One region of the Bacillus carboniphilus genome, then DNA from elsewhere that is predicted to be linked to it. Evidence: predicted binding sites of a transcription regulator. Region 1 holds the regulator's gene; the other holds the start of a gene.
The links. The regulator LexA, encoded in region 1, represses DNA repair genes until DNA is damaged. The targets are predictions, from matches to a motif close to CGAACATATGTTCG.

Region 1 (3,426 bases):
ACATTTTGTGAAGGTAAAAAACACCTTCACAAAATGTTCTCCTTATGCTTGTCAGGTGTGAACAAAGGGCTTCAGCTTTTTTTTCAGCGTTCATTTTTCCCTACTTTTTAAACACGCACTAATAAAACAAAATACTTATAGCACAACACATTGTACTATGTTCAAAAATATTATCTTATATTTTTAGAATAAGTAGTATTAGAAACAATTTAAACTCATATCCATGATAAAAAAGAAGTTTTGTACATCCATTCTTTGTCTTAAACCGACTTTTTCAGTTTAAGAAATGTATGAATTCAGAAGTGATGTCAATGAAGAATATCATTGTCCTTAGAAAAATTAAGACTTTTAAATAAAAGAAGTAAAAATAAAGGTTGTCAGACATACATTAATAAAAGATGTCCAAATCGACTTTTTCAATTAGAAATAATATCGAAAAGATGTTAAAAATTCTTTAATAGGGTGATATAGATGGATTTACAACAATATTTAAAGGCTTCTCAAATAAACATGAGTGACGAAGTGTTGGCTGATATAAAAGTTAATTGGAATGAGTTATCGAAAATATGTGATGATTACATGGATAAAAGGGGTGATTTATACGCCGCTGGTCATCTTCTTACAGAAAAATTAAAAGCTGCACCTTGCGCAAATATTGTACATTTTCGGACTGTAAATTCTAGTACTCTTTTAGATAAGGTTGTACAAAAAGTAAAAAAGAAGCAGGAAGTGATTAATAAAGAGAATTACTTAAGTAAAATGACCGACCTTATCGAAATTAAAATGCTACACCTTTATAAACAGGATTGGAAAAAAATCAATCAGTTTATAAAAGGAGAAATTAATAAAGATGTCACTGCCATAGCCTATATAAATAAAGAAAATGGATTAAAAAGTTTATATGAATCTGAAGAATGTGAAATAAAACATCACCCTAATGGTTATCAATTTGTTCAGTATCAGATTGAAATAAAGCCATTCAATCACATATACACAGCAAATGTGCAAGTTAGGACTCTCTTTGAAGAAGCTTGGAGTCAAGTGGATCTTGATTTTAACTATCCTGTTCAAGTAAATAACCGACTTGCAAACAGTTATATAAAATACATTAATCGTCTGGCAGAAATAGCAGATGAAATGAGTTCCTCTCTTAACTATTTAAGGACTGAATTTGATGGATTCGCTGAAAGACAAGAAGCTAAACAAAAGGAAAAAGAAGCAAATGTTCTGTTGTTGAAAGAAAAAATTAATAAGTTAGAAATTGAAACAAATAAAAAGAATGAAATGAGTGAATTGGTAGACTATATTAATCAGGAACAAACTGAATACAACGATGATTTTAAACTAATTTCAAATAGTTTTTCTACTACTTCATTAGATGAAATCTATAAGAATATGTATAAAGGTTCTAGAAACAATATACCAACCCCACCGCAAAGTATTAGAAAATGATGAATAAGAGGATTTATATCATAATAAAGAGGAAGATTCATAATAAATAAAATCACTTCAGTAGTTAAGTCTGGTGTCAACCAACATAGTTGACACCTCTCATTAGGGGAATAAATTATACCTTCACATGGGCATTAATGCATGGTGCGATATAAGCCAATCACTTTACCTAATATCGAAACATTTCTAACAATAATTGGCGCCATTGTCGAATTTTCTGGCTGTAATCTAATAAAATCTTTTTCTTTAAAAAATCTTTTTACAGTTGCTTCATCATCTTCTGTCATTGCTACAACGATATCACCATTTACAGCTGTTTGTTGCTGCTTCACAATGACTTTATCTCCGTTTAGAATTCCTGCTTCAATCATACTGTCACCAACGATTTCAAGCATGAATACATTTTCATCATTAATGTTGTAACGATCAGGAAGTGGGTAGTATTCTTCTATATTTTCAATTGCAGTAATTGGCAAACCAGCAGTTACTTTACCAATTACAGGAACGTTCACCACCCCAGATTGAGGAATCTCTACTTCCTCTCCACTTAAAATCTCAATCGCTCTCGGTTTTGTTGGATCACGTCGAATCAAACCTTTAGATTCCAGACGTGACAAGTGGCCATGTACTGTTGAACTTGATGCTAGTCCAACAGCTTCGCCAATTTCGCGTACAGAAGGTGGGTATCCTTTTTTTCTAACTTCATCTTTTATAAAGTCTAAAATATCTTGTTGCCGTTTAGAAAGTTTTTTCATCGTCTGCACCTCGTTCCCGGTTAATTAGGATAAGTATAGCATGTTTTTCCTTTATATACAAACGTAAGTTCGAAAAACAAGTTGATAAAAACGTTTGTTCGTGTTTATAATAAGAGTAATAAAAAGAGAACAAACATTCTGATGAGGTGAAAAAATGGATAAGTACTCAATATCATTTTATTTTCTATTTATTGTTGTTGTTGCAGTTGGTTTTGGGGCATTGGTTGAGTCTGAAGAAGAATTGGACAACTATGTTATGATTGAAGTACAATCAGGAGATAGTTTATGGAACTTGTCTAAACAATTTCAAGATTATCATTCACTCTCTGACAGCGAGTTTGTTAATTGGGTCGAGGAGAAAAATGAACTTATAGATGAAAAAATTCAAACTGGTGAAAGGCTAATCATTCCTATTCAAGTAGAAGAAGAACATGTTGAAAATGACTATGTCACTTTAAGTGGATGTTCAAAAATGAAGGGAGAAACATCCCAGAAGAACGGACAACATTGTACTTTTTTGGTTCATGAAGAGTAAAAAGGTCATACATGGAAGTTCTTCTTCGGAAAAAATATTTTGTTTTTCTATGATTATATACGATTAGTGGAGTGTGAAGGTTGAGAGCTTTAGTTTATTGTAGAATAAGTACAAACAAACAGCAGCAAGAAACATCTCTATCAAGACAAAAAGAAGAATTGCTTTTATTGGCAAATCAGTATCACTTTGAAGTTGTGGAAACTATTGTAGAAAAAGCAAGTGGATATGATTTAGAAAGAGAAGGAATTTTTCAAATAATAGAACATATAAACCAAAAATCAGTTGATTATTTATTAATTCAAGATGAAACAAGATTAGGAAGAGGAAATGCAAGAATAGCCCTTATTCACTTCTTAAAGAAGGCGGGAGTGAAAATTTTTACAGTGAACCATCGAGGTGAGCTTCTTTTATCAGAGGCAGATTCGATGGTTCTTGAAATCGTAAGTATAGTTGAAGAGTATCAACGTAAAATTCATAATTTGAAAATTAAAAGAGGAATGAAAAAAGCAATTGAGCGAGGTTATAAACCTCAAAACAATTTAAAGAACCTCCATCAAAGTACTGGTAGGGAAATGATTGAAGTCCCTGTTGAAGAGATTGTAAGACTTAGAAAAAATAAGCTTACTTTTTCTGAAATTGCAGCTACTTTAAGGGGGTTTGGATACGAGGTCTCTAAAGCAACTG
Region 2 (3,426 bases), 340 kb from region 1:
GTACATGGGGAAATAAGGAAAAGTATTTCAAACATCATTCAAGATATCGCTTACAACAAACGAATAAAAAAACAAAAAGGCATGAGTAAAATAGGATGCAACTAATGCACCTTATCTATACTCATGCCTGATCGTATCAGTAACACGTATGTACTTAACGTTATAATGTTTTATTGTTAATTCGATACAGATGCATCGTTAAATAAACAACTTCCGCATCGAATACGTTTAATTGTAATGATTTTTCTAATACTTTAACCATCTTCCATGCAGTATTATAGCATAATGGATATTCTTCTTTCAATAAACTTTTCAACTTTTTTGGTTCTTCCACTGTTTCCCCGTTTTTTACTCGATCAATTGTATAGCGAAGATGACGTATTAATCTGGAGTAATGAATGCTATTTCTGTCGATGGAAATCCCCATACTATCTTCGATGACAACGATCAATTTATTTATTAATTGTGAAAATTGATTAATCTCGGAAATAGTTGTGTTTGAGGTGGCACTATGAATATGTAGAGCGATAAAGCCGATTTCCCCTTCAGGTAAATAAATATTTAACCGTTCATTTAATAACTCTACAACATCTGTTGCTACTTCATACTCTTTAGGATATAGAAGCTTTGTTTCTTTTAAAAAAGGATTTTTTATATCCATTCCTTTTTGTAATCTCTTTATCGCAAAAGAAATGTGATCCGTTAACGAAATGTGTATATGATCATTTAACGGTAGTGACATTTTTACAGATATGTAAGTAATAATATCATAGATTACTTCAATCATTTCTTCGTCAACAAAAGGAAGTAGTAGTTTGTACTGTTCTTGTTGTTGTTTATTTTTCAAAACGAACATTTTCTCAATGGCTTCATCTGCAATAAGATCATCTTTCTTTTTTCCAAACCCTATTCCTTTCCCTATTAAAACGACTTCTGAAAGTAGTTGATGTTCAGCTATTATTACATTGTTGTTTAAAACTTTTTTAACGATCACATTTTCATTCACAACCGCAGTCTCCTTTTTCATTACTCACTCAACATCGTACATAAATCGACATTATTCGTCAATTATTTTTTTCTTCCTTATTTTTTGTTTAAATCTTTTTAAAATGTATAAACTAATCCTAGGTTAAATAGAAAGGGGGCTGAATAGAAGTGGCTAAGAAAAAAGGAATGAAAAGTCCATCTGAACAAAAGCAAGATACAGAATTCGCTAAAGAGATGAGCGAATCAAAAACGAAAACTAAGAAACCTAAATAAGCACTACATATAAGGGGTATCCAGGCAATTTTACTGGATACCCCTTTTTTTAAAAAAATATAAGCTTTGTCCTAATTCTGATGTCCTTACTGAGCTTTTCTGTGAAAGTAATTTTAAAGGGAAACTCGCAGAAAAACTAGTAAGCCTTCTCATACGTCCCTCATATTGATTATCTTACTTAGCTAGCGTGAGTCTTGATTTCATTAACTCATCAAGGTAATGGAGTCTTTCATCTTTGATTTGTATGCAACAAATACACTAATGGATATGTTACTGGCTTGAGTTTTGTTTCAGTGCATTTAAAGCTATGGTCATTTTCGCTTGAATTCCTTTTATGGTTTCCTCATCATTTTTCGTTTCATCGTCATATAATATTGTAAAATCGTAAATGGTTTGCGAAAGTAATTCGATACTTCTTTTCAACTGTTCATTTGAAGATTTAAAATCATCGTGAATGATTGCTTTCGTAATTTCGTTAGATAATTTTCTTATAAGGTGAGCATTTTCATATTTGTCCATCATCATTACCACCTTACGAATAGATTTTATTGCCTCATACACTATAGGTATTCTCTTCGTTATACAATAAAACCTCCCTTTTAGTATAAAATTCAACTGTTTTGAATAAGATGCAAAAGAAAACATACGTTTGTTTAGGAGGCTTATTGTGGATTATCTCCTTCGTTTAAGTTTTGAAGAACAAAAGCCAATTAAAATTATTTATCAAAGCAAAAGCGGATCCATAACAAAAAGAACTATTGTTGTTAAGTCAATAGACTCTCCGTATATTTCCGCCTATTGCTTCAAACGAAAGAATTATCGTCATTTTTTTGTCCACAATATTTTAGCGACAGCCCTGTAAAAATTATTCACCTTTAATTTTTCAGTTGTTCAGGCAGCATTTTAATGGATTGATTCAGTTGATCAAGCTTCGTTTCAATTCTTTGTAGCAAATATAAAGTGACTACAATAGGAAATCCAACCTCGCTTATTAGTTGTATCCAACCAGCCATCATCATGCCCCCCTTTCACATATTTTTTCAATTTCGCTATCAAAAGAGGTTAGCGATACATTTGCTAACCTCCTTACCTCAACTATTCACTAAAAATGGTATTCACATTTCTCTCAACAATTCTCGCTTCCTTCTTACTCACTAACTTCCCTCCATTTGCGAAGAAGATATCATTTGTTAGGATGGTATCCATCGCATCATCAACCTCTTCAACTGGTAGGGCTCCCTTAGGTTCATCTACAGTAATGGTAATCGTTTTCCCAGTTTCGTTTAAAAATTTCATTTCTAATTTTTTTGACATTTAGTCCACTCCTTTCTTATTCTTCAATTAATGATGAGTCGTTCCTTTCTACTTCAAATAATGGTTTTGTTTGTAGGGATACTAGCTTGTTCGCAACAGCAAACAACTGTTCAGCAGTTGCCTCAGCTTTGACATTGTTGTAGCTTTTATACGAAAAAACTGTTTTCCCTTGCTCATCTAATCCCTCTTCAAAAATCAATCTTAGCTGGCTACTTGTTATTGTTGAATTTGCCATGTTTATCACCTCCTTCACTTTAACTATAAGACTATAGCGTCTAGAAGTAGCCTTCTGAAAAAAAATAAAAAGTCTTTTGGAGATTACTCCAAAAGACTTTTTACTTAGGAAGTGTAATGGTAACCACCGTTCCCCTACCTTGTTGACTATTTATAATCAAATGTCCACCATGTAATTCTATGATTTTAGCAGAAATCGCCAATCCTAATCCAGTTCCTTGTTGATGGGATACTTGGTAGAAAGGCCTCGTTAAATAAGGAATATGCTTTTCATTTATTCCAATCCCTTCATCTTGAATAAATAAATGAAAAAAACGACTTCCTTGCTTACTTTTAATATAAATTGTTCCTTTTTCATGAGAAAACTTAATCGCGTTGTCAATCAAATTTAGAAACACTTGCTTCATTCTATTAACATCCACTTCTACCTTATACGATGGCACCTCGAAAACAAGAGAGAGCTGTTTGTTCTCCGCCTTTGAAGTCGTTTGCAGTAGGACGTCATTTAACAATTCTTCAATATCAATTTCCTCTTTATGTAAAGCGATCTTATCATTTTGAAAGCGTGAAAAGTCAAGTAACTCTTCGACTAGCAATATTAGCCGATCCGTTTCAGAA

Region 2: a site for LexA is predicted at 1,899-1,912, ahead of LC087_RS19880 (WYL domain-containing protein). Genes of this name have one in related genera too.

The regions. Positions count from the first base shown of each region.
Region 1 is NZ_CP129013.1:904,054-907,479, reverse strand. Features, by position in the region: gene LC087_RS04615 (nucleotidyltransferase family protein) at 472-1,452, shown strand; gene lexA (transcriptional repressor LexA) at 1,587-2,207, opposite strand; gene yneA (cell division suppressor protein YneA) at 2,362-2,742, shown strand; gene LC087_RS04600 (YneB family resolvase-like protein) at 2,823-3,426, shown strand, end outside.
Region 2 is NZ_CP129013.1:562,917-566,342, reverse strand. Features, by position in the region: gene glcT (glucose PTS transporter transcription antiterminator GlcT) at 161-1,027, opposite strand; gene LC087_RS02905 (hypothetical protein) at 1,531-1,779, opposite strand; gene LC087_RS19880 (WYL domain-containing protein) at 1,928-2,122, shown strand; gene LC087_RS02900 (YvrJ family protein) at 2,136-2,273, opposite strand; gene LC087_RS02895 (DUF2922 domain-containing protein) at 2,356-2,574, opposite strand; gene LC087_RS02890 (DUF1659 domain-containing protein) at 2,591-2,809, opposite strand; gene LC087_RS02885 (sensor histidine kinase) at 2,910-3,426, opposite strand, start outside.